DNA from 4 places in the Kitasatospora cineracea genome. Region 3 is predicted to be linked to each of the others. Evidence: riboswitches for the same ligand, from Rfam matches in the RefSeq annotation. Region 3 holds a riboswitch; each other region holds the start of a gene.
What was found. Region 3 has a riboswitch for cyclic di-AMP ahead of EDD39_RS17210 (transglycosylase family protein). Riboswitches for the same ligand answer to the same signal wherever they lie in the genome.

Region 1 (7,287 bases), on a different contig from region 3:
CCATCTTGCGGTCGGTGGGGCCGGTGATCTCGACCCGGCGGTCGGTGAGGGCGCGCGGGGCGGGGGCGACCTGCCAGTCGCCGGAGCGGACGTCGGCGGTGTGCGGCAGGAAGTCCAGCGTTCCGGTGCGGGCGATCTCGGCGCGGCGCTCGCGGCGGGCGGCCAGCAGTTCGCGGCGGCGGCCCTCGAACGCCCGGTGCAGGTCGGCGACGAACTGCAGTGCTCCCGCGGTCAGCACCTCCTCGGCGCGCGGCACCGGCGGACCGGAGACCGTGACACCGGGGACGGAGGGGGACGAACCCTGATCTGCGGCGGCCATGGGCAGGACTCTCCTTGGGCTGTTCCGTTCTGTACAGTGGAGACTAGTTTCCGCGATACAGAATTTCAACGGTTTGTTGATGAATCGCGTGGACTCTACTCCTCCCCGGACATTGAAGGGAACGCCCGTGGCCAGCACCTCCACCGAACGCACCACCGGCTCGGTGCAGTCCGTCGAGCGCGCCTTCCAGCTCCTGGAGGCGCTCGCCGACTCCGGCGGCGTCGCCACCCTCAGCGAGCTGTCCGCCAGCTCCGGCCTGCCGATGCCGACCATCCACCGCCTGGTCCGCACCCTGGTCGCCCAGGGCTACGTCCGGCAGGACACCGCCCGCCGCTACACCCTCGGCCCGCGCCTGATCCGCCTCGGCGAGACCGCCGGCCGCCTCCTCGGCTCCTGGGCCCGCCCCTACCTGGCCGAACTCATGGAGGCCACCGGCGAGACCGCCAACCTGGCCGTCCTGGAGGGCGGCGAGGTGGTCTACGTCGGGCAGGTCCAGTCCCGCCGCTCCATGCGCATGTTCACCGAGGTCGGCCGCCGCGTCCAGCCCCACTGCACCGGCGTCGGCAAGGCGCTGCTCGCCCAGCTCCCCGAGGACGAGGCCCGCGCCCTGCTCGGCCCCGGCCCGCTCCAGGCGCACACCCCGCACACCGTCACCACCCCCGCCGCGCTGCTCACCCAGCTCGCCACCGCCCGCGAGCTCGGCTACGTGGTCGACGACCAGGAGCAGGAGATCGGCGTCCGCTGCATCGCCGTCGCCGTCCCCGGCGCCCCCACCCCGACCGCCCTCTCGGTCTCCGGCCCCGAGGCCCGCATCCAGGCCCTGGAGGCCCAGTCCGGCGCCGCCGGCCTGGTGCCGCTCATGCAGGCGATCGCCGCCCGCCTCGGCGAGGTCCTCTGACGGTGCGTCAACTCCCTTTTCCCGCCTAGCTGTTGTGCAGGTGACCCATCAGCCGGTGCCAGAACCCGTCCGGGTCGGCGGCCGCCTCCGGGTCCACCCGCCGCAGCAGCGCCGTGAAGCGCCGCTCGACGCCCGCCGGGTCGAGGTGGTCGCGGTAGCGGAGGCCGGTCTCGTAGAAGGGGCGCTCCGCCTCCAGGGCGTGCAGCGCCAGGACGAACGCGTCGATCCGGGTCGCGGCCAGCTGCGGGGGCCCGCCGTCCGGGACGTTGTGGACCCGGCCGGTGACGGTGTCCAGGTGGAAGTCGTCCGCGCCGAACCGGCCGAGCGCCAGCCGGTCGGCCCCACCGGACGCCGCCGGGTCCGCGCCCCCGATCCGCACCTCGCCCCACCGCAGCTCCGGCTGCAGGGCCAGGAACGCGGCGTCGTCCGGCAGCCCGACCTCCCGCAGGAACACCCGGCTCGGCCGGTGCGCGACCGCGGCCGCCGAGCGCCCGTCCAGGGTGACCATCCCGTCCGCGCCGAACACCGCCCGCGCCGCGCCCCGGTCGAGCAGGAAGCCGTGCACGAGCGCGTCGTCGGGCCCGGGCGGCGCCGCGAAGTCGACGGCCGCCAGGCAGGTCCGGAAGCGCTCGGCCGCCAGCCGAAGCCGGTCCTCGTGCCGGTCCAGCGCCACCGCGCAGCGCTCCACCTCCGCCGGGTCGAAGCGGTGCTCCGGGCCGAGGTCCTCGCCCCGGTCGAGCGCGGCGAGCAGTTCCGCGGAGCGCGGCCGCTCGGGCCCGCGCGACGCCTCGGCGACGATCGCCGCCAACTGGTCGGCCGCGACCTCGCTCACCTGGTCCAGCGCGTAGTGCTCCAACTGCCGCTGCAGGTAGGCGATCTGCTTCTCCGCCGCGGCGGCCCGGTCCGCCACCGGCCGGCCCTCGTCCGCCGCCAGCGCCGCCAGTTCCTCGACCACCTCGTTCTGCATGCCGGCGATCACGTCGGCCGCCACGTGCAGCCGCCGCGCGCACGTCCGCGCCCCGGCCACCATCCGGGCCATCCGCCCCCGGGCCGCGTCCCGGTACTCGGCCAGCAGCGCCTCGTACACCGGCCCCCGGTAGTGCTCCCCCAGCCCGGTCAGCACCCGCAGCCCCTCCCGCAGGTTCTCCTCCAGCGCGTCGGCGAACTCCCCCACGTACCGCCCGAAGCGCCGTACCGCCCCGTCGTTCGACGGCTCCCACCCCACCCCGGCGCCGTCGAGGAACGCCCTTGCCGCACCCGGCAGTTCGGCCGTCCACACCGCTGCCCCGCCCGCATCCCCCGCAGTTCCCATGCGCCCCACGCTACCCGCCGCCCGGCGTGGTCCGACGGGGCGGTCCGGGTGCCGCGGCTACGCTGGGTGCACGACTGACCGCGCTCCGCCGGAGGCCCCCCGTGCACCGTCTCCCCGCCCTGCTGGCCGCGCCCCTGCTCGCCCTGGGGGCGCTGGGCGCGGCCGCCGCCCCCTCGGACTCGGACCTGCGGGTGGTGCGGCTGGATCCGGACCCGGTGGCGCCGGGCGGGGTGACGACGGTGCACGCCTTCGTCGCCAACGGCGGTCCGCAGACGACGGGTTCGCCGTTCACGGTGGTGGTGGAGCTGCCGCCGGGCTTCGCCCCGGAGGGGCCGTACTTCCCGTCCTCGTGCACGGCCGCCGGGCGGACCGTCAGCTGCGTGTTCCCGGCGGGCCTGCCGCCGCTGCGGTCGGCGACGGCGCTGGTGCCGGTGCGGGCGGACGCGCAGCTGCCCCACGGCCTGCGGACCGTGGGGCAGCTGCGGGTGGTGAGCGCGGACGACCGCGTCCCGGCGAACGACCGGACGGCGTTCGCGCTCACCGTCTCGTGAGGGACCGTCAGCGGTAGACCCGCAGGTAGTCGGCGCTGAACGAGACCGGCGCGCTGCCGCTCGCCGCCGGGTGGTACTGGCCGGCGCTGAGCGACAGGTTGAGGATCGGGTAGGCCGACCAGTTCGCGCCGACGCCGGTGCCGTCGGAGAACACCTTCGCCCCGTTGACGTACCAGTCGACCGAGTCGGCGCCGTAGTAGGTGCCGACGGTGACCCAGCGGTCGGGGGCGATCGCGTTGGCGTCGGTGTGGTACTTCAGGCCGGAGCGGATCCGGTTGGAGAGTTCGAGCAGGTTCGGGTTGTCCGGGTGGTACTCGAAGCTGTCGATCTCGTTGTTGCCGTCCTTCCAGGTCCACAGCGCGGGCCAGGCGCCGGTGCCGGCGGGCAGCTTCACCCGGGCCTCGATGTAGTCGCCGGTGCGGACCTGGAAGCCGTCCTTGCTGTACTCGGTGGTGAGCAGGCCGGTGTCCCAGGCCTGCTTGCCGTTCTCCAGGGTGTGCGCGGAGGGGGTGGCGGTGAAGGTGGCGACGCCGCCGGAGACGGTGACGGCGGACGGGGCCAGCCAGTCCAGCTTGTTGTCGTCGGGGTTGTGGCTGCCGTAGCGGTAGGCGCTGCTGCGGTCGCCGGTCCACTTGCTGCCCCAGGCGATCGGCCCGGAGAACTCCTCCGACCAGGTCAGCGACTTGCCGGGGACGGGCGCCTGGCCCGGGGCCGGGTCCGGCGCCGTCGGCGTGGTGGGCGTGGTCGGGGCCGTCGGCGCGGTCGGCGCGGTGGTGGCGCCGGCGACGGTGAGGGTGCGCGAGGGCAGGTTGTGCCAGCCGCCCGCGGTGTCCTGCCAGAACCCGAACTGGGTGTAGGTGCCGGCCGGCAGGGTGCGCGCGCCGGTGGTGACGGTGACGCCGCCGGAGCAGATCCGGACGTTGCTCGCGCTGCCGGGGAAGTCGAGGTTGGCGCCGGCCGCGTCGCGGATGCCGACGCCGACGGTCTTCGCGGTGAAGCAGCGGTTCGCGTGCAGGGTCAGCGAGGCGGTGCTCGCGCTGCCGGCGGTCATCCCGGCCGGGGCGAGCCGGTCCTGGACGACGGTGGTGGCGGTGGCGGCGCCGGCGGGTCCGGCGGCCAGCGGCACGCCGACCAGCGCGGCGGCGCCGGCCAGCACGCCGAGGCGGGCGGGGGTGGCAAGGGGCATGGGTCGCATGGGACGGGTTCCTCCGCGACGCCTGCGAGGTGAGCTGTCGGGTTCGGGCGCCGAGGCCGCCCGGCCGCGCGCAGGCGCGGCTTCACCCCGAGGCCCTGTCCGGTCGATCTTGTCGGATCGGCGCGCGACGTCGGGCGCCCGGCTGGGAGTGCCGGCCCGACGCCCTCGTACTGGATGTACTCGGGTGTTGGGCCGGTGCTTCCAGCCGAAGGGGGCACCTCCCAGCCCCCCTTGGGGCTGGGGGAGATCCGGCGTCGCGCGCCCGGCAAGATCGGCCGGACAGGGCCGAACCGCACCCGGGCCCGCCGGGCAGGGGCGGGGGAAGGCGCGGCGTACTGCCGTGGGTCCCCCGCTCCCGCCCGTGGTCTGTTGCTGTGGGACGACGCCGTCGGTCGGGCGGGATTCGGCGTCCCGTCGGCGGGTGCGTCCGGTCCTGGACGCACCCGCAGGCTAGGCAGATTGTCGCTTTGTCTCCAAGGGTCCGGGGCCCGCTGAGAGCACTCTCACATCGCGGTCCGTCATCCCAGCCAGGCGCTGACCTGGGCGGTCGCGGCGGGGGCCCAGGCGAGTTCCAGGTGGTTGAGGCCGCCGAGCAGCGCGGTGCCGCCGACCGTCGGGACGCCGGTGGTGTCCAGCGCGCTGGCGGTGAGCACCAGGCCGTCGCTGGGGCCGCGGGTCTCGTTCAGGATGCCGGGGATGTCCGCCGAGCCGCCCGCCAGCAGGTAGCCGGGCACGGCGGCCGGCACGCCGGCCCGCTGGAGCGGTGCGATCAGCGAGCCGGCGTCGATGGCGGCCTGGATGCCCTGCCCGGAGGTGTAGTAGCCCTGGCCGCCGTAGTACGTGGTCCACCAGTCCTGCATGGCGGTGTCGAGGCCGTAGCGGCCGTCCCAGCGGGCGAGCAGTTGGCGCTGGCCGGGGAAGCAGTCGTAGCCGCCGGTGGGCAGGACGCCCAGGCAGGGCTGGGCGGTGTAGGTGCCGTAGCAGGTCATGTACAGGTGCGGGGAGGGCGCGTTGGCGGTGCCGCCGCAGGCGGGCCAGGTGGCGAGGGAGAACGCCCAGCCGTGGGCGTAGCTGTAGTCGAGGCCGCCGTTGGGGCCGCCGAGGGTGACCAGCCGGCGGACGTCGCCCGCGTAGGCCCGGCCCCAGGACGGCTTGACCGAGGAGACGTAGGCGCGGGCCGCGACCTCGCCCTTGCTCCAGGCGACCAGGTCGACCTGGGCGGCGCCGGTGCGGGCCCGGACCAGGGCGAGCGCGTCGCCGACCGCCTGAGCCTGCTGCAGGTTGTCGCCCTGCTTGTGCGCGAAGCCGATGGCGAACACCCGGTGCCCGGCGGCGGCGAGCGCCTGCGCCATGCCGGTGGCGGGGCAGTTCGGCGCGCCGCAGCCGCCGCTCTCGCCGGGGTTCGCCCAGGCCCGGTCGGCGTTGTCGTTGGCGCCGTGCACCAGCAGCACCGGCGTGCCGGGGGCGGTGTCCCAGCCCTGGGCGCTGTACAGCAGGAAGCGCCCGGAGTAGGGGCGGGCGGCGCCGAAGTAGGTGACCCGGGCGCCGTCCTGGTCGCCGCGCCCGTCGGCGGGGTACTGCTCCTGCCGGAAGCCGGTGGTGGTGTCGAGGTAGCGCTCGACCTGGGCCCAGCCGTTGCCGGGGGCGGGGAACGCGGCCTCCCGGGTCAGGTAGCCGGGCGCGGCGGTGGCGGCGTGCGCGGGTGCGGGGCCGAGCGCGAGCAGCGCCGCGGCCAGCAGTGCGGCGGACAGGGACCTGAGCGGGTGGCGCACCGGGCCTCCTCGGACGGGGGTGACGGGGGGTCAGGTCACGGTAGGGGCGGTGGCGTCCGGGCCCCATGTGTCAGGACCACACCCCGCGGACGCCGCTGGTGGCGGTCCGGCACGCGGCGGCGGGGTGGTGCGGCGGTGGCCCGGGGATGAAGTGTTCGCGCCAAGGGTTCCGCCGGACCCGACGGGGCGTCACACTGCTGGCATGCGAATGACTCTACGCGCGTTGAAGATCCGTGCCGTCTCGGTCGCCGCCCTCGGCCTGCTGACCCTCGCCCCGACCGCCGTGGCCGCCGGCCAGGCGCACGCCGCCGTCAGCGGGAACATCTGCTACACGGCGCTGCCCAGCCAGGGCCGCGACACCATCCGCCTGATCGACGCGGGCGGGCCGTTCCCGTACTCGCAGGACGGCGTGGTGTTCCAGAACCGCGAGGGCGTCCTGCCCGCGCAGTCCACCGGCTACTACCACGAGTACACCGTGATCACCCCGGGCAGCCCGACCCGCGGCACCCGGCGGATCATCACCGGCAAGCTCCACCACGAGGACTACTACACGGCCGACCACTACGTGTCGTTCCGCCGCGTCGACTTCGGCTGCTGACCGGAGCCCCGGTCCGATAGGTTGGGCGGGTGCGGCCGGCCCGGTCGCGCCCGCCCGCCGATCCGACCCGCCCGAAGGACCGAGGACCTCCATGAACGCCCCCCTGCCGGGCTTCGCCGGCCGCACCTACCTCTTCGAGGTCGACAACGGCGCCTCCTTCCGCAACTCCTACTCCGCGGACGGCACCCGGCTGCGCTGGGAGGGCCTCGGCGAGTCGGCCGGCCAGTACGAGGACGTCCCGCTGCACGTCGCGGCCGTCGCCCCCGGCGTCTGGTTCGTCTCCTGGACGGAGCGCAGCGGCATCACCGTCAGCCACGTCATGGACCTCACCGCCCTGACCGTGAAGGTCTTCTGGACCTGGGAGGGCGAGACCGGCCGGGTCGGCGAGCTGCACACCGGCACCCTCACCCCGGCCTGACCCTCACCCGGCCCCGGCCCTCCCCCGGGCCCGACCCTCCCCCCCCGGCGCTCAGGCTTTCAGCCGCTGCGACAGGAACCGGAACCCGGCCGGCAGCAGCTTGATCCAGGTCGTGTAGTTGTGCCCGCCCTCGGGGACGGAGGCCACCGCGGTGGCCAGCGGCGGCTTCGCGGCGGCGGTGAACGCGTCGGCCTCGGCGCGGAAGTCGCCGTCGCCCTTCTCGG
Region 2 (7,287 bases), 1.6 Mb from region 3:
CTCCAGTGCAGGATCCGGCCGTCCGCGGCGATCAGGGCCGTGGCGACCGGGATCGCCAGCAGGCCGTCCGGCACCGGCGCACCGCCCGCCGTGAGCGGGGAGGTGGGACGGCTCCGGGGGATCGTGCGCTGCTGCCCGGCGTCCATCTGGTTCTCGGCATCCATCCGGCCACCTACCGTTCGGGGGCGGGTACCGCCCTGCCATCGTCGCACGGCGGGCCGCCCGAGCCCAGACGGGTGACTTGCCGCTAGGGTGACCCGGATGGACACCCGCCGGAGGCACCCCGGGGCGGCGCACGGTGGTGCGTAGGAAACCCGCCCCCGTCAGCCCGCTGCCGCAGCGCGACGGCATCGACCCCGTCCACGTCAGGCTGCCGCTCGAGGGCGGCTGGCCCACCGTGCGCGCCTACCTCGAGGAGCGCTACGGCGCCGCCGCCGGGGACGGACGGATCGCCGCCATGCTCGCGGCCGGCGAGTTCGTCGACCCGGACGGGCCGGTCACCGACGGCACGCCCTACCGGCCCGGCGGCCACGTCTGGTTCCACCGCGAACCCGGACCGCCCGAACCCGTGGTGCCCTTCCCGGTCGAGGTCCTGCACCGCGACGAGCGGATCGTGGTCGCCGACAAGCCGCACTTCCTCGCCACCACCCCGCGCGGCAGCCACGCCACCGAGACCGCCCTCGCCCGGCTGCGCCGCGACCTCGACCTGCCCCGGCTCAGCCCCGCCCACCGCCTGGACCGGCTCACCGCAGGCGTGGTGCTCTTCGTCGCCGACCCCGCGCTGCGCGGCGCCTACCAGGGCCTGTTCGAACGCCGCGAGGTCGTCAAGGAGTACGAGGCCGTCGCCCGCCACGAGGAGGCCGCGGCGGCGCTGCTGCCGACCGTGGTGCGCAGCCGCATCCGCAAGGACCGCGGCCGGCTCGACGCCTACGAGGAGCCCGGCGAGCCCAACGCGGAGAGCTGGATCGAACTGGTCGGGGCGCGCGGCGGCCTGGGCCGCTACCGGCTCGCCCCGCGCACCGGGCGCACCCACCAGCTGCGGGTGCACATGAACCGGCTGGGGCTGCCGATCCTGGGCGACCCGCTCTACCCCGAGGTGCTGGCCGGGGACGTCCCCGAGGACTACCGGCGCCCGCTCCAGCTGCTGGCCCGCTCGCTGGAGTTCACCGACCCGGTGGGCGGGGAGCGGCGGCGCTTCGTCAGCGGACGGGTGCTGGCGGCCTGGCAGGACCCCGAGGGCTGGGCGGCGGCGGGGTAGGACGGCCGGGCGGCCGGAGCGGGGCGGCTGACCGCCTGGCACGGGCTCCCGCGCAGGCGGACGGGCTCCCGCGGGGCCGGACGGGCTCCCAGGCGGGCGAGCGGGCTGCCGCGGGGTTGGACGGGCTCCCAGGCAGGCGGGCGGCCTCCCGCGGGGTCGGCGACGGCCGCTTTGCGCGCGGTGTATTGACGGGAAGTCTAATAACTTCTACCTTCACGGCAGTGCCACCACTCCACCCTCCACGCCCCCACCGCGAAGGAGCCGGCATGCCGCCCCAGCCCGCCTCCACCCAGTCCGCCCGCACCGCCCCCGACCGGGAGCGCACTGCCGAACGCCTGCTCGCCTCCTCCGCGAAGCTCTCGTTCAACCCCCTCAAGGACGTCGACTGGGACGCCGACCCCGTCCCCGGGGCCTACTACTGTCCGCCCCGCCACCTCTCCCTCTACGGCACCGACCTCTGGGAGCGGATGACCGACGAGGAGCGGATCGAACTCTCCAAGCACGAGGTCGCCTCCATCGCCAGCGTCGGCATCTGGTTCGAGGAGATCCTCATGCAGATGCTGCTGCGCCACGCCTTCGACCGGGACCCGACCAGCAACCACGTCCAGTACGCGCTCACCGAGATCGCCGACGAGTGCCGGCACTCGATCATGTTCGCCCGGATGATCGCCAAGATGGGCGTCCCCGCGTACGGCGCCGGATTCGTCGCGCACAACCTCGGCCGGCTGTTCAAGGCGATCTCCACCCACAGCCAGACCTTCGGCGGCACCATGTACGTCGAGGAGATCCTGGACGCCTTCCAGCGCGAGGTGATGAACGACGACACCCTCCAGCCGCTCACCCGCCAGGTCTCCCGGATCCACGTCATCGAAGAGGCCCGGCACATCAGCTACGCCCGCGAGGAACTGGTCCGCAAGCGCCTCGGCCCGGTCCGCCGCCGGTACGAGCAGCTGTTCATCGGACTGATCGTCTACTACGCCACCACCGCGCTGATCCACCCCCGGCTGTACGCCGCCGTCGGCATCGAGCCGAAGACCGGCCGGGCCGTCGCCCGGGCCAACCCCCACTGGCGGGCCACCAAGGTCGAGATGGCGCAGAAGGTGGTTTCCGTCCTGGACCGGGCCGGACTGGTCGGCCGGACCAACCGCTGGCTGCTGCGCGCCGCCGGGGTGGTGGCCTGAGTCGACGGCCGCAGGGTGTCCGGTCGCGGGTCGACGGTCGCCGGGCCGGACGGCGGCTCGAGGCGGACGGGAATCGTGACCGTCCGGTGGTGATGTGGCCTTCCGGTGTTCGAGCGGCGCGGATACAGTGCGTCGTCACCGAACCACCGGGGGGTCCGTTCATGCGCCGCACCACGGCCGGCTCAACCGCCGCCACCGTCACCGCCACCGCCGTCCTGCTGCTCGGCACCGTCGCCGGATGCGGCGGCCCGGCACCGTCCGCGGACCGCGCCGCCCCCACCGCCGGGGGCACGCCGGTCTCCACCCCGCCCGGTCCGTCCACCTCGGCGGCCCCGTCCGAGCAGCCGACGGCAGGGCAGCCGACGGCGGGACAGCCGACGGCGGGGCCGTCCGCCGGAACGGGGAGCGAGGCGCCGGAGAACGCCGGCGCGGGCGGCAGCATCACGGTGGCGTTCGCCGGGGACGTCCACTTCGAGGGCCGGACCGCCGCCCGGCTCGGCGCGACCAAGGCCGACACCGCGCTCGGCCCGATCTCCGCGACGCTCTCCGCGGCCGACCTGGCGGTGCTCAACCTGGAGACCGCGATCACCTCCCGCGGCAGGGCCGAGCCCAAGACCTACACCTTCCGCACCACGCCCAAGGCGCTCGACGCGCTCAAGGGCGCCGGCGTCGACGTGGTCTCCCAGGCCAACAACCACGCCGTCGACTTCGGCCCCGACGGACTCGCCGACACCCTCGCCGCCAAGGCCGCCTCCCCGGTACCCGTGATCGGCATCGGCAAGGACGCCGAGGAGGCGTACGCCCCCCACGTCAGCACGGTGCGCGGTGTGAAGGTCGCCGTGCTGGCGGCCAGCCAGGTCAACGAGATCACCAACCAGAAGTGGCGGGCCGGCGCGCACAAGCCGGGCATCGCGTCCGCCCTCGACGAGGCCGCGCTGCTGCGCGCCGTCACCGGGGCGAAGGCGCAGGCGCCGGTGGTCCTGGTCTACCTGCACTGGGGCGACGAAGGCGTGGCCTGCCCGACCCGCGCGCAGACCTCACTCGCCAAGAAGCTCGCCGACGCCGGGGCGACCGCCGTGGTCGGCACCCACGCCCACACCATGCTCGGCGCGGGCATGCTCGGGAAGACCTACGTGTCGTACGGCTTCGGCAACTTCCTCTGGTACGGCACCTCGAACTACACCGCCTCCGACGAGACCGGCGTCACCACGATCACCGTCACCGCCGACGGCCGCGTCACCGGCGAGACCTTCACCCCCGCGCACATCGACGGCCGCGGCGTGCCCGTCCCGCAGGGCGGCAGCGCGGCGAAGGCCGCCCAGCAGCGCCGCGACGGCCTGCGCGGCTGCACCGGCCTGGCCGCCGTCCCGAAGTGACGGCGGCCGGGCCGGGCGCCGGTCAGCCCAGGTTCAGCACCTGGCCGGGACGGATCAGGTCCGGATTCTCCCCGACCGTCTGCTGGTTCGACTCGTAGAGCTCGGACCAGCCGCCGCCCAGGTCGTGGTTGCGGGCGATCGAGGCCAGCGTGTCGCCGGGGCCCACGGTGTACGGCTGCGCGGACGGCGCCTGGGCCTGGGCCGGGGGCGTCGACTCGGCCGGGGCGGCCGGCGTGGCGGACGCGTCCGCGGCGGCGGTGGCGCCGCTGCCCGTGCCCGGAGCGGTCGGGCTGCCGGTGGTGGGCGTCGCGGTGGGGGTGGTGGCGCTGTCGGTGCTGCCGGCACCGGTGCCGGTGGACGGGCTGGGCGAGGCGGTGCCCGTTCCCGTTCCCGTGCCCGGGAGGGTGGGCAGCACGGTCCCGTTGCCGCCGTCGGCGGGCGTGCCCGGGCTGGGGGTGGTGGGCGTGCCCGGGCTGGGCGTGGCGGTCGGGTCGGTCGGGTCGGTCGGCAGCAGCGGGAGGCCGGGGGAGACCGGCGGGACGGTCGGGGTGGCCGAGGCGTCCGGGGCAGGGGTGGTCGGGGCCGGCGTGACCGGGGTGGCCGGGGTCTCCGTGGCGGGCGCGCTGGGCTGCGGCTGGGGGTGCGCCAGCTGCATGTAGCGCTCGTACAGGCTCTGGTGGCTGGTCCAGAACCAGGCGCCGTTCTTCTCGTACCAGTACACGTGCGAGACCGGGTCGTAGCCGGGGAGGCCGGAGAACACCGGCGCGCTCTTCCCGTCCGGGACGGTGCTGCCGTCCGCGGCGGCGTTGACCGCCGCGACGCCGCGGGCGCCGCGCAGCGAACCCGTCTCGTCCGCCGAGTCGTTGTCGTCGACGACGCCCGGCGCGCTGGCGGTGTTCAGGCCCGCGTCGTCCGCGCACGCCGACCAGGGGGACGGGCCCTCGGTGGCCAGGATGCGTTCGGCGACGGCGATCTGCTGGCTGCGGGTGGCGCCGTTCGGCAGCGCCGAGTACTGGGTGCCGCCGTAGTCGGTCCAGCGCTGGGCGTTGATCCCCAGGCCGCCGTAGCCGCCGTTGCCCTGGTCGGAGTTCCAGTTCCCGCCGCTTTCGCAGTCGGCGACCCGGTCCCAGACCGCGCTGGGGGCGGCGTGCGCGCCGGTCACGGCGAGCAGCGGCAGGGCGATGCCGACACCGGCCACACCGGCTGCGGCGATCGCCCGCTCGGCGGCCTTCTCCGTCGGGCCCTGCCGGCGGTGACGTCCCGAACCCGTGAAGAGCATGCGAGATCCTCTCCGCACGCCTACGGGGTGAGCTGTCGGGTTCGGGCCGGGAGGGAGGCCCGGCCGTCGCGCCCCGGTCATCCGGCGCGGACGGCTTCACCCCTAGCCGTGGGGGATGGCAACTAACGTGGTTCCCCCGTCCCTGCCCAAGGGTTGTGGTGGTCGACCCGCAACGCGGTGGACAGGGCTCGGCGTTGTCGCGCGCGGGGGCCCGGCGGTGCGGGCCGGGACGAGCCTATTCACTCGAACGTGGCAATCACAAGCGCGTCGCGCCCGGATCACGCCTCCGTCACGCCGGGCCCTGCGTGGTGTGTGAACGACCTGTTGACGGTGGCTCGGGCGGGGGAGCGGTCGGCGGATCGGCTGGAGAAGTCTGGCCGATCGGTGGGATTGGGGCGGAGGGGAGTGGGGTAGGCAGGGGCCCCGATCCGTCGGCGGCGATGGTCGTGGACCGCCAACTTGCCTGCTGAGACGGCGAATTGGAGAGAATCGGGGCATTCGCGGCGTTGCGGATAAATGATGCGACAGGGGGTCGGCGGGCTTCCTACGATCGCCGTGCTCGCTGTTCCGGTGGGTGCGTGGTCGGATCCGTCGAATTTGTTGGGGAGGTTCTGTGGGTGCCTTGATTCCTGAAGTGCTCCGCACCGAACGCCGGTTCGCCAGGCTGTTCGTCGGCCAGTCGCTGTCGGTCCTGGGAGACCGGGTGTCGTTTGTCGCGCTGCCCTTCGCCGTGCTGTCGATCGGCGGCTCGGCCGCCGACGTCGGGTTGGTCACGGCCGCCGGACTGCTCCCGCTGCTGGTGTTCACGCTCGCCGGAGGCGTCTGGGCGGACCGGATGCCGAGACAGTGGATCATGCTGGCCTCCGATCTGCTGCGGTGCGCCGTCCAGACCGCCGCCGCGGTGCTGCTGCTCACCGGCACCGCCCGGGTCGGGCTGCTGGCGCTGCTGATGGCGGTGTTCGGTGTCGCGGACGCCTTCTTCCTCCCCGCCTCCACCGGGCTGCTGCCCCTGCTCGTCCCCGCCGACCGCCTCCGCGAGGCGAACGCGCTGCGCGGCTTCGTGCAGTCGACGGGGCTGGTGGTCGGGCCCGCACTGGCCGGTCTGCTGATCGCGGCGGTCGGGCCCGGCGGCGCGCTGGCGGTGGACGCCGCGAGTTTCGCGGTCAGCGCCGCCGTGCTGGCCAGGTTGGGCACGGTGGACGGTACGGCCACCACGGGCGGCGCGGGCGGCGTCGACGGCGGGGCGGAGCGGGCCGAGCGGCTCGGCTTCCTGGCCGAACTCCGGGTCGGCTGGCAGCAGGTGCGCAGCCGGACGTGGGTGTGGTCGGGGATGCTGGCCATCGCGGTCTACCACGTGGTGGTGCTGCCCTCGGTGTTCGTGCTCGGCCCGGTGCTGGCGGAGCACGAGTGGGGCGGTGCCGGTGCGTGGACGGTGGTGGTCATCGCGTTCGGCCTCGGCTCGATCGTGGGGGACGTGTGCTCCTACCGCCTGAAACCGGCCCGTCCGATGGCCGTCGCGGCCGTGGCGATGGCGGTCGCCTCCTGCCAGGCCGCGATCATCGGGTCCGGCGCGCCGGTCTGGGTGATCGCCGCACTGGAGGCGGTCACGGGTGTGGGCGTGTCCCTGTGCTTCGTGCTCTGGGAGACCTCGCTCCAGGTGCACATACCGGAGCGGGTGCTCTCCCGGGTCAGCTCCTACGACCACCTGATCTCCGTCGCCCTGATGCCGCTCGGGCTGGTGCTGGCCGGCCCGCTCTCGGACAGCCTCGGCGTGCGCCCCACGCTGTTCGGGATGACCGTCCTCGCGGTTCCGGCCGCACTCACCCTCCTCGCGCTGCCCGCCGTCCGCCACCTGCCGGCGAGCCTGCCGTCCGAGTCCGAGTCCGAGTCCGAGTCCGAGTCCGAGTCCGAGTCCGGGGCTGGGGCTGGGGTCGGGCTGGGGTCTGCGGCGGAAGCGGTGGTGTGACGGGGGATGCGCGGTCGGCGCACCGGCCGCGGGCGTTCTGATCGACGCCTACGGCCTGACCACCGCGATCCGGGCCCATCGCAGCGCTCACCGCGGCGGCCGGCGCCACCGTGGCGGTGGGGATGTGCGAGACGCATCCGCGGAGCTGACGCGCCGTCAACGCCGAGGAGGGGACGCCACCGGGCGGGACGGGGCCGGGTGCGGTCAGGGCCGGACCGCTCGCGGCG
Region 3 (7,287 bases):
TGCGCCAGCCGCAGCGAGAGCGGCGCCGGGCGGCCGCCGTCCGCCGCGGCCAGCTCGGCCCGGGCGTAGCGCACCGCCACCGCGGCCGCCCGGTCGAACACCTTCACCGCGCCCTTGGCCTGCGCCTCGGCCCGGCCCAACTGGTGGATCTTCTCGAACAGGTAGGGCACGCCGACCAGGAAGGTCGCGCCGAAGGAGGCCAGGTCCGGCCGCAGGTCGGCCGGTTTCAGGGACGGGCTGTGGCCGATCCGGACCCGCCCGTACACGCAGGTCACCTGGATCATCCGGCCCAGCACGTGCGCCAGCGGCAGGAACAGCAGGGTGCACGGCGCCCGGCCGGTCGCCTCCTCGAACACCGGCTCCAGCAGGGCGTGGCAGTTCGCCGCCTCGGTGAGGAAGTTGGCGTGGGTGAGCAGGCAGCCCTTGGGGCGGCCGGTGGTGCCCGAGGTGTAGATCAGCGTGGCCTCGTCGTCCGGGCCCTGGGCCCGTCTGCGGCGCGCCAACTCCTCGGCGGGAACGGGGCGGCCCAGCTCGGCGAGGGCGCCGACCGCGTCCTCGTCCAGCCGCCACAGCGGCACCGTCCCGCCGGTGCGGGCGATCGCCACGGTCAGCACCTCGGCGGTGCTGGCATCCTCCGCGACCGCCAGCACCGCGCCGGAGTCCCGGACGATCCACTCCGCCTGCTCCACCGCGGACGTCGGGTACACCGGCACCACGCAGGCGCCGGCCGCCCAGGCGGCGAAGTCCAGCAGCGTCCACTCGTACCCGGTCCGCGACATCAGCACGATCCGCGCGCCGGGGCCGACCCCGACCGCGACCAGGCCGCGGGCCACCGCCGCGACCTGCTCCGCGAACTCACGGGCCGTCACGTCCCGCCAGGAGCCGTCCGGTCGGCGCCGCGTCACCACCACCGCCTCCGGCGCGTCCTGCGCGTTGCGGAACGGCAGGTCGCCCAGGACCCCGTCGGCGGGCGGCGGCACCAGGTACGCGGACCGGGCCTCGACGACCCGCCCACCGGTGCGCAGCACCTCGACGGGCGGGCGGGTGGCGCGGGCGGCCCGGGCGAGGGGGTGTGCCATGAGCGAACTCCCTTGGGTGGGGTGGGGGTTCGCCCAGGTTAGGTACTGGCCGGTGAACTTACTAGACAGTAAGTTACTTGACAGTTGCGGAGGTTGTGGAGGTTTCGGGCCCGGCGGGGCGTCAGCCCTCTTCGACGGGCGGGGGCTTGGGGAGGAAGCGCTCGCCGTCACGGGTGCCGCCGGCGCGGGCGATGGTGCGGCGGTCGGTGGAGAGGTAGTCGCGGACGACCAGTTCCACCGCGTCCTGGGGGCTGGTGGCGCCGACGCGCATCATCACCTCCAGGGCCAGGTCCGCGTCCAGCGTGATCGTCACTTTCGCCATGGTGCCGCTCCCCGGTCGTCGAGTCTCGTCGAGCCCCGTCCGGCCGAGGATAGGCCGCTGCCCCCGGGGCCGACCAGGTCCCCGGGGGCAGCGGCGGTCGTGCCCGTGATCAGACGCGGCCCGCGAAGTCGGGGGCCCAGTTGGCGATGGTCTCGGTGCGGACGCCGGAACGCGGGTTCGCGGCCTCGACGTACTTGCCGTCACCGACGTACAGGGCGACGTGGTAGACGCCCGAGTTGGAGCCGTTGCTGGACCAGAACAGCAGGTCGCCCGGCTGCAGGCTGTCCAGCGAGACGCGGGTCGAGTAGTCGGCCTGGTCGGCGGCGACGCGCGGCAGGCTGATGCCGGCCTGTCGGAACGCCGCCTGGGTCAGGCCGGAGCAGTCCCAGCCGCCGTTGCCGGTGCCGCCGTAGACGTACGCCTGGCCGAGCTTGGACAGCGCGAAGTCGATCGCCGCGGCCTTGGAGCCGGTCGCCTTGGTGGCGGTCGCCTCGGCGGCCGTCGTGGTGGCGGTGGCGGCGGCCGTGGTCGAGGCGGTGGCGGTGGTCGCGGTGGACGACTTGGCCGGGGTGCTCGACGACTTGGCGGCGGAGGAACGGTTGCCCTTCCAGGACGAGCCCTGGTGGGTGCCGGTGGAGGAGGTGGTGGCGGCCGGCGCGGACTGCTGCTGCGCGGTGGCGGCGCCGCCGAGCGAGAGCTGCTGACCCGGGTAGATCATGTCCGGGCCCTCGGTGAGCACCGAGCGGTTGAGGTCGTACAGCTTCTGCCAGCCGCCGTCCACGTGCTGGCTCTGCGCGATGGTGGACAGCCAGTCGCCCGCCGCGACGGTGTAGGTGCCGGCCGACTGGTCGGCGGTGGCGGCCGGGGCGCTCTGCTCGGCCTGCGGCTGGGACTGCGACTTGCCCTGCGACCAGCCGTTCTGCGACCAGCCGTTCTGGGACTTGCCCTTGCTGCCGGACTGCGACTGCGACTGGGCGGGCGCCTGGGTCTGCGACTGCGACGGCGCGGCGGTGGCGGACGAGGCGGAGCCGGAGGTGTCGACCTGGGGGGCGGCGCCGCCCTTGGTCAGGCCGGCCTGGATCGAGCACACCGGCCAGGCGCCGGGGCCCTGCGAGGCCAGGACCTTCTCGGCGACCGAGATCTGCTGGTCCTTGGTGGCGAGGTCGGCGCGCGAGGCGTACGCGGTGCCGCCGAACTCGGCCCAGGTGGAGGCGGTGAACTGCAGACCGCCGTAGAAGCCGTTGCCGGTGTTGATCGCCCAGTTGCCGCTGGACTCGCACTGCGCGACCTTGTCCCAGGTGGAGACGGTCGCCGCGGAGGCGACGCCACCGGTCAGGCAGGGGATCGACAGCCCGATGCCGACGACACCGGTGGTGGCGATCAGGCGGCGGGCGCGCTTGGAGCTGATGGGCAGCATGAAGAAGCGTTCCTCTCCCACGCCTGCGAGGTGAGCTGTCGGATTCGGGCTGGAGTTGCCCGGCCGCGCGCACCGCGTGGTGCGCCCGGCTTCACCCCTAGCCCCGTGCGGTCCTTCGACCGCCCGGGGCGACTTACCTGGTTCCCCCGCCCCTGCCGTGGTGCGTTGTGCATGAGCCGACCCGCCCGGCGGCAGGACTCGGCGTTCCGGGCGAACTGGGTCCGTGTGTCCACGAACGTGGGCAGGAGATTAAGCGGAATTAAGGAGAATCCGCAAATGCCCGTGACCGGCATCACAGCGGCCGGAATGGGTGATCAAGGGATATTCGGCGAACTCCGCGAGCGGCGGCGAATTCTGGCGGGACGTCAGGCGATAGGTGATCTTGTGCCCGTTTTGCTGCCCTATGCTGAGCTATGCGGGATTATTCACGTTTGTCCACCCGGTGTGCGGGTCATTTGTCGCTTTATGGGCGTTCTGTCCCTGCCTCGAAGCACCCCGCCGTGCCTCCTGACGGTACGTCAGAATGCTGAAGCGAAAGCGAATCCGCCGCTTTCCGGCGCCCGCGCTGCCTATGCTGCCCCCGACGGCTCAGGGCGGCGGAACCTGGAAGGGCGGCCATGGTGGAACACGGGCAGGACGAGGAACGGCAACCGCCGCCGGCACGGCACCGGCGCCCGCCGGTCGGGCGGCGCCGGATGCTGACCTGGCTGGCGGCCGGGACGGCGGCGGCGCTCGGCGGGGGAGTGGTCCTGCGGCAGTCGCTGGCCGGGGCCGACGAACCGGCGGGCGCCGCCGCCGCGCAGACCGGCACCGCCACCCCGGCCGGCCACCCGCACGGCACCGGCGCCCCGCCACCCGCCGCCGGCAGCCCGCAGCCCTCCACCCGGCCCCCGGTGCTGGACGCCGGCGGCCGCAAGTGGTCCGACGCCAAGGGCTGGGGCGGAAAACCGCCGGGCCCCGGCAGCGCGGTGCGGATCACCGACCGGGTGGTGCTGGACGCCGACGCCGAGGTCGGCTCGCTGCTGGTGGAGCCCGGCGGCTCGCTGGTGTTCGCCGCCGACCGGACGCTGACCCTGGCCAGCGCGGGCAACGTCGAGGTGCGCGGCGTCCTGGCCCTGGCCCCCGACGCCGCGCACACCCACACCCTGCGCTTCCCGCAGGTCGACGAACACCGGTTCGCGGGCGGCGGGATGACCGTCGTCGACAGCGACACCGGCCTGTGGGTCACCGGCCAGGGCTACCTGCGACTGGACGGCGCGCCCCGCACCGCCTGGGTCCGGGCCGCAGCCGACCTGGAGCCCGGCGACACCGCGCTGAAGCTGGCCGCCGCCCCCGACGGCTGGCAGCCCGGCGACGAACTGGCCGTCACCCCGACCGCGCCGCCCGACACCGCGGACTTCTCCACCGCCTACGACCTGGTGACGGTCGCCCGGGTCGACGGCGCCACCGTCACCCTGACCGGCCCGCTGCGGCACGCCCACCCGCGGGTGGCGACCGGCGGCGGCGCGACCTTCGGCGCCGAGGTGCTCAACCTCAGCCGCAACGTCCGGATCGAGGGCACCGAGCAGGGCCGGGCACACGTCCACCTCACCTCCAGCCGCCCGCCCGACGTCCGGCACGCCGCCCTGCGCTGGCTCGGCCCGCGCGCCGCCGGCAAGGACAGCTGGGACGGCAAGCCCGTCACCGAACCCGTGCTCGGCCGGTACGGGCTGCACTTCCACATGCTGCTGGACACCTCGCGCGGCACCGTGGTCGAGGGCGTCGTGGTTCGCGACACCGGCAGCCACGCCTTCGTGCCGCACGCCAGCCACGGCATCACCTTCCGCGGCTGCATCTCCCACGACACCTGGGAGGACGCGTACTGGTGGGACGGCCCGATCGACACCCGCACCCCGCAGGGCCCCTCCGACGACATCGCCTACGACGGCTGCGTCGCCTCCCGCACCGTCTTCGAGCCCAACCCGCGCGCCTACCGGCTCACCGGCTTCAGCCTCGGCGCCGGGACGGGCTCCTCGGCCCGGGACTGCGTGGCCGTCGGCGTGCAGGGCGCCACCGGCGCGTCCGGCTACGAGTGGCCGGAGACCAGCGAGGGCGTCTGGACCTTCGAACGCTGCCTGGCGCACAACAACCTGCAGAACGGCATCTTCGTCTGGCTCAACGCCGAGCACCACCACACCGTCACCCAGTACGCGGCGTACCACAACGGCGGCTGGGGCATCGAGCACGGCGCCTACCTGAACGACTTCGACTACACCGCCTCGGTGCTGTACGGGAACGCCGCCGGCGGCATCGCCGTGCACGCGCTCGGCCGCGACAAGGGCACCGTCTTCGACGGGCTGCTGATCGACGCCGCCGGGCAGTCCGACTACGCGGTGACCACCCTCAAGCACCAACTGGCCGGCGAGGCCGTCACCCTGAGCCGCAGCCGGCTGACCGGCTACCGCAAGGCCGGGGTGGCGTTCCGGGCCACCGGCGACGGCAAGCCCGACGACATCGCGGTGCTGGACTGCGCGTTCGGCGGCCCGGCCGGCAGCGAACTGTGGCTCGACCCGGACGCGCCCGACCCGACCCGGATCCTGTTCCGCCCGGCCGGGCAGACGCAGACCGTCGCGCTCGGCAAGGGCGGCGGACCGGGGCTCGCCGGCACGCCGTGGAACGCCACCACCACGCCGGCCGAGGCACCCGTCCCGCCGCGCCCGGTCGCCCTGCCCGCGCTCGCCTTCACCGACCGCGCACCCGGGACGGGACGCGTCACCACCGGCTGAGCGGCAGCCGGACGGGACCGGTCGGCGCGGCAGGGGGGAGGCGCGCCGGGACCGGTCGGCGTGGCACGGGGGGAGGCGCGTCGGGACCGGTCGACGTAGCAGGGGGGAAGCGCGACGGGCGGGAGCGCGTCGATTCGCTGCTCCCGCCCGTCGCGGCTCTCGGTCGGCGTCAGCGAGCCGCGTGCGCCCCCGGGGCGCGCTGCTGCTCGATGGCGGCCTCGGCGGCCTCCAACTGCTCCTGGGTGGGCTCGGGGAGCGCGGCCAGGTAGGCGGAGGCGATCAGCTGGCCCACCGTCGGGTAGGCGCCGATCGGGGCGGCGCTCGCGCAGCCGGTCTCCTCGGCGGCGGTGGCCAGCAGCTCGGTGTCGGCCTCCGGGCCGATCACCAGCGGGGCCAGCGCCGGGCGCTCGGAGCCGGTGGCGCGCAGGTGCGCGACGGCCGCGGCCACCGAGCCGGGCACGTCCAGTGCGGCCGGAACCACCGGCACGGCCAGCCGGGAGGCCAGCAGGACGCCGGTGATGCCGGCCGCGGCGGCGGCCTCCTCGCCGCCGACCGTGGTCAGCACCACGCCGTCGGCGGCGGTGGCGATGGCGAACAGCCGGGCCCGGTCGGCGCGGGCCAGCCCGGCCTCGGACAGCCGCACGTGCACGGCCTCGGCCAGCAGCGGGTGCGGGCCCAGCGGGTCCAGCACCTGGGCGCCGGTCTCGGCGGCCAGCTTGTGCAGTTCGGGCAGGAAGCCGTGCGGTCCGGGCACCAGCGGGACGACCACCGGCGCGGGCAGGCCCGCCTCGGCGGCCGCCGCCATCAGGCCGGCGACCGTCGGCGCGTCCTCACCGCCCTGGTAGGCCGCCGTCACCTCGATCCCCGCCTGCTCGGTGCGGACGATGGACAGCAGCTCCTCGACGACCGGGCGGCTCTCCGGCCCGGCGACGGCCGGGACCGCCAGCACCAGGGCGGGCGAACCGGCCATGATCTCGGGGCGCTCGGGACGGCGGTGGCGCCCCCGCGCACGGGAGCCTGGCGTACGGACGGGCAGTGGCGCGCCCGGGATGGCTGCGGTGCTCATGCGCCAGATCGTAGGACATGTCCCCTCGCGCGTTGCAGCCGGATACCGGCAGCGGGCGGGTTTCCGCCAGGAAGTGACAGTCATCACAGTGCGAATCGTGACTACCTGTGAACCGCGTGGAAGGTGGTGATGATCGACAACGCGCAGACGAATGTGTGCGGACGGTCATGGAGTGACTGGCGTTTCGCCCGGCTGTGTCCGCTTACGCACCGTCAATTGCACGGCTGTGAAGGGTTGGTGACAGCATTGGCACGTTCTTCTGCACGGGAAATTTCCCATGCTGATGCACGTGCAGGAGAGCTATCATCACGTCAAGTGAGGCATTCGCCAGGCTCTGGGGAGAAAACAATGCGTGAGGCGTACAACGGCATGGCGGCGGCGGACCTGGACGGGGTGGTCTGGCAGAAGAGCCGTCACAGCAACTCGAAGGGCAACTGCGTGGAATTCGCCGCGCTGCCGAACGGCGACGTGGCGATGCGCAACTCGCGCTTCCCGCAGGGTCCGGCACTGGTCTACACCAGGGACGAGATCACCGCGATGTTGCTCGGCGTCAAGGACGGGGAGTTCGACCACCTGGGCGGCACGCCCTGACGGCAGGTCGGCTCCCGTTCACCCGGGCCGTCGTGGGGGATCCCGCG
Region 4 (7,287 bases), 3.2 Mb from region 3:
CGTCGGCGGCGTCCACCGAGTCCCAGAGGGCGGCGTACCAGGGCTTGGCGGCCTTCGGCGGGCCGGCCGCGGCGTCCGCCGGGGAGGGCTTGGCGCCGGGCGCGGGCGGCGGGGAGACCGAGACGAACGGGGTCTCGCCGGGCAGCGCGTAGTGCAGCCGCTCGCGGGCCTGCGCCTTGACGTACTCCGGGTCCTGCCAGCGGGCCTTCTCCCGGCGCAGCTCGTCGACCTGCTGGCGGGCGTGCTCGGCCTTGGCCCGCTGGTCGGCGATCTCGCCGCGCTGGGCGATGTACTGCCGGGCGGGGTAGGCGAGTATCGCCACCAGCGAGCACAGCACGAGGACCAGCACGGTGGCCCGGCTGGTGAAGCGCGGTCGCGCCGCCAACCCGGGAATCCTCCACTTGGCCATCTGCTCGCCCCTCCTGCGCATGCCGGTGCCCCGGCCCCACCCTACGCGGTGGGAGCCGGGGCACCGGTCACAACAGGCTCGGGAGTGCTCAGCCCTTGCCGTGCTCGTCAGTTCGCAGGGCGAAACCGCGGGAACGAGGAGCGGCCCGCGTACTCGGCGGCGTCGTCGAGGATCTCCTCGATGCGCAGCAGCTGGTTGTACTTGGCGACGCGCTCGGAGCGGGCCGGGGCGCCGGTCTTGATCTGGCCGCAGTTGGTGGCGACGGCGAGGTCGGCGATGGTGACGTCCTCGGTCTCGCCGGAGCGGTGCGACATCATGCAGCGGTAGCCGTTGCGCTGGGCCAGCTCGACGGCGTCCAGGGTCTCGGTGAGCGAGCCGATCTGGTTGACCTTGACCAGCAGCGCGTTGGCGGTGCCGGTCTCGATGCCCTTGCGCAGGCGCTCCGGGTTGGTGACGAACAGGTCGTCGCCGACCAGCTGGACCTTGTCGCCGATCGCGTCGGTGATGGCCTTCCAGCCGTCCCAGTCCGACTCGTCCAGCGGGTCCTCGATGGAGACCAGCGGGTAGTCGGCGACCAGCTCGGCGTAGTACGCGATCAGGTCGGCGGAGGAGAGCGCCTTGCCCTCGAACTGGTAGGCGCCGTCCTCGAAGAACTCGGAGGCGGCGACGTCCAGGGCGAGCGCGACGTCCTTGCCCGGGGTGTAGCCGGCCTTCTTGATGGCCTCGGTGATGAGGTCCAGGGCCTCGCGGTTGGAGTCCAGGTTCGGGGCGAAGCCGCCCTCGTCGCCCAGGCCGGTGGAGAGCCCGCGCTCCTTCAGCACGCCCTTGAGGGTGTGGTAGACCTCGACGCCCCAGCGGACGGCCTCGGAGAAGGACTCCGCGCCGATCGGGGCGATCATGAACTCCTGGATGTCGACGTTGGAGTCCGCGTGCGAGCCGCCGTTGAGGATGTTCATCATCGGGACGGGCAGCACGTGGGCGTTCGGGCCGCCCAGGTAGCGGAACAGCGGCAGGTCGCTGGCCTCGGAGGCGGCGTGCGCCACGGCGAGCGAGACGCCGAGGATGGCGTTGGCGCCGAGCGAGGACTTGTCCGGGGTGGCGTCCAGGTCCAGCATGGCCTGGTCGATGAGGCGCTGCTCGGTGGCGTCGTAGCCGACCAGCTCGGGGCCGATCTGCTCGATCACGGCGAGGACGGCCTTCTCGACGCCCTTGCCGAAGTAGCGGTTCTTGTCGCCGTCGCGGAGCTCCAGGGCCTCGAAGGCACCGGTGGAGGCACCCGACGGGACGGCCGCGCGACCGGTGCTGCCGTCGTCGAGACCGACCTCGACCTCGACCGTGGGGTTGCCGCGGGAGTCGAGGATCTCACGGGCTACGACGACATCAATGGACGGCACGAGGCATCTCCTAGCGGAAGCGGATGTGTGGTCGTTACGACCAGAGCCTAGCCGCACAGCGCCCCGCGGCCACGCCCGGCCGGGCCCCGTCTCACGGTGTGGCCCGGCTACTCACTGGTAGTTCACCTGTTTGACGGCCGTTCCACCGCTCCCGGTGGCGCGAACTGCTCGGCGCGCGCCGGGAGCGGACGGAGCGTCAGGGGACGCGGCCCTCGTCAGGGCGGCGGCGGAGCCTCGTCAGGCTCCGGTCCTCGCGTCCCGGATGCCGGACCCGGAACGGGTCGGCGGCGTCAGAGCGCGAGCACCTGGCCGGGCACGATCAGGTCGGGGTCGGCGCCGATCAGCTGCTGGTTGGCCCGGTAGATCCGCTCCCAGCCGCCGGAGACCCGCTGCGCGACGGCGATGCCGGAGAGGGTGTCGCCGTCCTGGACGGTGTAGCCGCCGGCGGCGTTCTGCGGGGCGTCGTCCCCGGGGGCCGCCTGGGGCCGGGCGGCGGGCTTCCCCTCGGGTTCGCGGGGTGCGGCGGGGCGCTCCTCGGAGCGCGAGGCGGTGTCGGCGGAGACGTCGGCGGGGGCGCCGCCCCTGGCGAGTCCGGCCCGCTTGGAGCAGACCGGCCAGGCGCCGGGGCCCTGGGAGGCGAGCACCCGCTCGGCCACCGCGATCTGCTGGGAGCGGCTGGCCTGGTCGGCGCGGGCCGCGTACTGGCCGCCGCCGAAGGCGCGCCAGGTGGAGGAGGTGAACTGCAGGCCGCCGTAGAAGCTGTTTCCGGTGTTGGTGCTCCAGTTGCCGCCGCTCTCGCACTGGGCCACGCGGTCCCAGGTGTCGGCGGACGCGGCTGCCGCTCCGGTGGCGGCGAGCAGTGGCAGTGCCAGGCCGATCGAGGCCGCGCCGGCGGCGACGACGACCTTCTCGGCCTTGGTACTACGGCGGTGGCGAGCAGTGTTGGTGAACAGCACGGGACATCCTCTCCGCACGCCTGCGAGGTGAGCTGTCGGGTTCGGACCGGGAGGCTGGCCCGGCCGCCGGACGGTTCGGACGCGGTTGCGCCCGCTGCCCGGCGGCTTCACCCCAAGCCGTTGGGACCACGGCGTTCACACTGGTTCCCCCACTCCTGTCCGGTACCTGGTCGGTGGCCCGAGGGCGCGGCGGACAGGACTCGGCGTGCCGCGATCGGGGCCCGCAGCTGCGGGCATTTCGGAGAGTAGGCAAAGCTGACGAGCAATCACAAGCTCATATCACCATGATCACGCCGAAATCACGGACGATTTCTCCACGTGCACGAACGATCCAGGTATGTCCGGGTTCGTCCCGGACGGGCGTGCGACGCGCGCCCCCGTCCCGGCGCGTCGTCGGCCCGGTCGTACGGCGTGTCGCGGGTGCTGAAACGGCGTCAGCGGGGCGTGAAGGAGACCGGGAGGTCGCGCAGACCGCGCATGATCAGCCCGCCCCGCCAGCGCAGCTCGGCCGGATCGGCCGCCAGCCGGAGGTCCGGCAGCCTGGTCAGTAGGCTGCCGATCGCCCGCCGGCCCTCAAGCCGGGCCAGCGGGGCGCCGATGCAGTAGTGGATGCCGTGTCCGAAACCCAGGTGCGGATTGTCCTGGCGGGCCAGGTCGAGGGTGTTCTCGGCGGCGAACCGGGCCGGGTCGCGGTCCGCCGCGGCCAGCACCACCAGCACCGGGTCGCCGACCGGGATGTCCACCCCGCCGATGGCCAGCGGCGCGGTGGCGAACCGCCAGGTCGCCAGTTCCACCGGGCCGTCGTAGCGCAGCAGTTCCTCGATCCCGGTCTCCAGCAGGGCCGACTCGCCGCGGCCCAGCGACCGCTGGAGCAGCGCGCGCTGGTCCGGGTTGCGCAGCAGCGCGTACACGCCGTTGCCGATCAGGTTGATGGTCGTCTCGAAGCCGGCGAAGAGCAGGATGAAGGCCATCGCCGCGGCCTCGTTCTCGGTCAGGTGCTCGCCGTGGTCACTGGCCCGGATCAGGCCGGAGATCAGGTCGTCACCCGGGTCGGCCCGCTTGCGGTGGATCAGGTCGGCCAGGTACCCGCGGATCTGCTTGACCGCGCGGCCGACCCCTCCCCTCTTACCGCCGGTGTGCCGGATCATCATGCCCGCCCAGTCGCGCAGGTCGTCCTGGTCCTCGGCCGGGACGCCGAGCAGGTCGCAGATCGCGTAGATGGGGAGCGGGAAGGCGAACTCGTGGATCAGGTCGGCCTCGCCGCGGGCCGCGAAGGAGTCGATCAGCCGGTCGGTGAGCTGCTGCACCCGCGGCTCGAACTCGGCCACCCGGCGCGGGGTGAACGCCTTGGAGACCAGTCGGCGCAGCCGGGTGTGGTCGGGCGGGTCGATGTTCAGCAGGTGGGTCATCAGGTCGGCCTGCCGCTCGCCGGGGATGCCCACCCGGCCGCTGCGGTGGGCCTGTTCGCTGTGGTGCGCCGGGTTCTTGGAGAGCCGGGCGTCCGCCAGCGCCTGCCGGGCGTCCGCGTAGCGGGTGACCAGCCAGGCGTCCACCCCGCTCGGCAGGGTGGTGCGGTGCACCGGGGCGTGCTCCCGCAGCCAGGCGTACGCCGGGTAGGGATCGGCCGCGAACTCCCAGGTGAAGAGTTGCGGGTGGGCGGCGTGGGGCTGGTCTGGCATGTCTTGACCGTATCTGGAAGGACCACCGCGTGAGTCTGGTCACCTGGTGGGTAATCCCTGTTGCGGAGCGTCGGGGCGAGCCTACGATCCTCCGATAACCACAGTGGGCGGCGTGCGGGCCGGCCCCGGGTTCGCCCTCGGAAAGGGGAGCAGGCCATGCGAGTAGCCGGTGCAGTGGTGGTCATCGCGGTGCTCGACGGAGGTTCGGGGGCCGACCTGGCCCGCCGGTTCTCCGCCGCCGGCGCCGCCGGGCTGCTCATCGCCGACCTGCGCCCCGGCATCGCCGAGGACCTGGCCGCCGAACTCGACCGCCCCGGCTGCCCGGTGGTCGGCGTCTCCGGCGACATCCACCACCCCGCGGACCTCGCCGCGCTGGTCGACACCGCCGTCAAGCACCTCGGCCCGATCGACCTGTTCGCGGTGGCCGGCCCGGACGGCGAGCGGATCGTCCAGCTCGCCGACCTGCCCGGCCACCTCGACCCGCTGGCCGAACTGCTCACCCTGGTCGGCGAGGCCATCGGCGAGGTCGTCCCGGCCCAGCGCCGCCCGGTCGCGGACGTCCCGCTGGCCGGCTAGGCCCTGTCCGCGTCCGCTGCCGCGGGGGCACGCGGACACCGTTGGCGATCAGGTTGACGGTCGCCCCGGCCCCCGCGGAGAGCAGGATGGACGCCATCGGCCGGACAGGGCCTACTCCTCGGGCAGGCCCTCCGCGGACCGGACCGCCGCGCGGTAGCGGCGGGCCGCCGCCCGCAGCGCCGCGTCCACGTCCACGCCCCGGTCGTAGCCGCGCTGCGCGATCGCCAGCAGCAGTTGCCCGGCCGACTCCGCGGTCAGTTCGGCGGGCAGCTCGTACGGCGCGTCCGGCACGCCGGTGAACTCCGCCCGGCGCACCCGCGACACCAGCTTCGCCGCGTACGCCAGCGCGGGCAGGCCGGCCGGCACGCCGTCCAGCACCGATTCGCGCTGCTTCTCGGCGGCCTTCAGCTGCTCCCAGTTGGCCTCGGTCTCGGCCGAGCCGGAGACGCTCACGCCGCCGAACACGTGCGGGTGGCGGTACATCAGCTTGTCGACCAGGTCGCCCGCGACGTCGTCGATCGAGAACGGGTCCGCGGCGTCCTCCTCGGCGATCCGGGAGTGGAAGAACACCTGGAGCAGCACGTCGCCGAGCTCCTCCCGGAGCGTCTCCCGGTCGTCCTCCTCGATCGCCTCGACCAGCTCGAACGCCTCCTCCACCAGGTACTTCACCAGGCTCCGGTGGGTCTGCTCGGCGTCCCAGGGGCAGCCGCCGGGCGAGCGCAGCCGGTCCATCACCGCGACCAGGTCGAGCAGCCGGGCCCCCGGCAGGTCGTACGAGCCCGGCAGCACCTCGATCTCCGGGTGCTCGCCGGCCTCCTCCACCGCGATCCGGGCCAGCGCGTCGGTCAGCCCCGGGTCGCCGTCCGGGCTCTCCAGCCAGAGCGCCGGGGCCTCGGCCAGCAGCCGGCGGGCCAGTGCCGGGGCCGAGCCGCGCTCGACCACCTGCGGCTCGACGCCCGCGGCGCGCAACGCGGCCAGCTGCGGGTGGTCCGCGACACCGGCCAGCACCTTCGGGGCGGACCGGAGGGCCTCCCAGGCGGGCCAGGACAGCAGGCCGGGGGCGATGCGGTGGGTGGTGGTCAGCAGGGTCAACTTCGGAGTCTCCACGGGGTCGAACCTACCGGGCCGGGCCCGCCGCGCGGGGCGCTACCGGCACCTGCCCGCGGCCGGCCCCGGCCGCTCAGGCCGCGGGCTGGAGCATGACCTGCCGGGTGACGGCCAGCAGGTCGGCCGGGGTCAGTTCGGCCAGCAGCTGCGCGGCGTGGTCGAGCAGCCGGGCGGCGGCCCCGGTGAGCGCGGCGTCGTCCAGCGGGCGGCCGGGCAGCTCGCAGCTGTCGGCGAGCAGGCTCTGCGCGACGGTGTACAGGTTGGCGCTGGCGACCTCCCGGACGGTCAGCGACAGGTGGGTGGACGGCGCGCCCTCCTCGGCGCGGGCCCGGTGCGCGAAGCCGCGCGGCACGTACAGCACCTCGCCGGGCCGCAGGACGGTGTCCAGCAGCACCTCGCCCGGGTCGCCGTCCTCCCGCTCCGGCACCCAGTTGCCGTCCGCCGGGCCGCCGTGCACCCACCAGCGCTTGGCGCCGGAGAGCTGCACCACGAACACGTCCGCGTCGTCCCGGTGCACCGGGCGGCCCTGGGTGCCGGGCGGGGTCAGGAAGTAGAACGCCTCGACCTGGCGCCCGAGTTCGGCGGCCAGGCCGCGGCACAGGGTGCGCACCCCGTCGTGCCACTGGTCGACGTAGCGCAGCAGCAGGGTGGCCTGCTCGTCGCGGATCAGGGCGCGCACGGCCCGGCCGTCGGCGTAGCCGCCGACCAGTTCGCCGAGCACCACCCGGGGCGGGCAGAACCGGGCGTCGGGCAGGTGGGTGTCGCGCTGCACCAGGCCCAGGTAGGGGGCCCTCAGCAGGCCGTGGTCGAGCAGCCGGTCGAGTTCGGCGGCGGGCAGCACGTCCACCGGCGGGTGCGCGGGGCGCAGCACGGCCGGGGCGGTGCGCCACAGCGCGGTGCGGAACTGCTCCTCGTCGGCCACGAAGCGGCTCAGCCAGGTGTCGGTCACGGTCGGTTCTCCTCGTGGTGCGGACGGGCCCTCTGGGCGGGTGGGGTGACGGCGGGTCAGGCGGTGGGGCGGCTGCTGTGGGCGGCCTGCCGGGCGGCGGCGACCAGGTCCTCGGGGGTGGCGGTGGCCAGCCGGGTCCGCAGGTGCTCCAGCAGGTCGGCGCCGGTCCGCAGCAGGGTGTCCTCGTCGATCGGGCGGGCGGGCAGCTCCAGGCCCT

Region 1: linked by a shared signal. The riboswitch ahead of EDD39_RS28620 (glycoside hydrolase family 16 protein) and the one ahead of EDD39_RS17210 (transglycosylase family protein) in region 3 are both predicted to bind cyclic di-AMP.
Region 2: linked by a shared signal. The riboswitch ahead of EDD39_RS24385 (LysM peptidoglycan-binding domain-containing protein) and the one ahead of EDD39_RS17210 (transglycosylase family protein) in region 3 are both predicted to bind cyclic di-AMP.
Region 4: linked by a shared signal. The riboswitch ahead of EDD39_RS41870 (LysM peptidoglycan-binding domain-containing protein) and the one ahead of EDD39_RS17210 (transglycosylase family protein) in region 3 are both predicted to bind cyclic di-AMP.

Annotation. Positions count from the first base shown of each region.
Region 1 covers NZ_RJVJ01000002.1:469,497-476,783, forward strand. The annotation lists gene aceB (malate synthase A) at 1-319, opposite strand, end outside; gene EDD39_RS28605 (IclR family transcriptional regulator) at 399-1,217, shown strand; gene EDD39_RS28610 (SUKH-4 family immunity protein) at 1,243-2,529, opposite strand; gene EDD39_RS28615 (hypothetical protein) at 2,631-3,080, shown strand; gene EDD39_RS28620 (glycoside hydrolase family 16 protein) at 3,088-4,266, opposite strand; cyclic di-AMP (ydaO/yuaA leader) riboswitch at 4,280-4,408, opposite strand; gene EDD39_RS28625 (esterase/lipase family protein) at 4,794-6,047, opposite strand; gene EDD39_RS28630 (guanyl-specific ribonuclease) at 6,250-6,645, shown strand; gene EDD39_RS28635 (MoaF-related domain-containing protein) at 6,737-7,063, shown strand; gene EDD39_RS28640 (alpha/beta hydrolase) at 7,115-7,287, opposite strand, start outside.
Region 2 covers NZ_RJVJ01000001.1:5,421,008-5,428,294, forward strand. The annotation lists gene EDD39_RS24365 (SpoIIE family protein phosphatase) at 1-164, opposite strand, end outside; gene EDD39_RS24370 (pseudouridine synthase) at 299-1,258, shown strand; gene EDD39_RS24375 (AurF N-oxygenase family protein) at 1,525-2,439, shown strand; gene EDD39_RS24380 (CapA family protein) at 2,601-3,815, shown strand; gene EDD39_RS24385 (LysM peptidoglycan-binding domain-containing protein) at 3,838-5,094, opposite strand; cyclic di-AMP (ydaO/yuaA leader) riboswitch at 5,098-5,265, opposite strand; gene EDD39_RS24390 (MFS transporter) at 5,729-7,060, shown strand.
Region 3 covers NZ_RJVJ01000001.1:3,780,620-3,787,906, forward strand. The annotation lists gene EDD39_RS17200 (AMP-dependent synthetase/ligase) at 1-1,079, opposite strand, end outside; gene EDD39_RS17205 (hypothetical protein) at 1,201-1,401, opposite strand; gene EDD39_RS17210 (transglycosylase family protein) at 1,511-2,839, opposite strand; cyclic di-AMP (ydaO/yuaA leader) riboswitch at 2,824-2,993, opposite strand; gene EDD39_RS17215 (hypothetical protein) at 3,436-5,583, shown strand; gene EDD39_RS17220 (sirohydrochlorin chelatase family protein) at 5,753-6,649, opposite strand; gene EDD39_RS17225 (DUF397 domain-containing protein) at 6,998-7,240, shown strand.
Region 4 covers NZ_RJVJ01000001.1:591,224-598,510, forward strand. The annotation lists gene EDD39_RS02635 (FtsB family cell division protein) at 1-409, opposite strand, end outside; gene eno (phosphopyruvate hydratase) at 517-1,803, opposite strand; gene EDD39_RS41870 (LysM peptidoglycan-binding domain-containing protein) at 2,094-2,759, opposite strand; cyclic di-AMP (ydaO/yuaA leader) riboswitch at 2,763-2,941, opposite strand; gene EDD39_RS02650 (cytochrome P450 family protein) at 3,194-4,438, opposite strand; gene EDD39_RS02655 (SDR family NAD(P)-dependent oxidoreductase) at 4,595-5,014, shown strand; gene EDD39_RS02660 (nucleoside triphosphate pyrophosphohydrolase) at 5,126-6,121, opposite strand; gene EDD39_RS02665 (JmjC domain-containing protein) at 6,195-7,070, opposite strand; gene EDD39_RS02670 (JmjC domain-containing protein) at 7,127-7,287, opposite strand, start outside.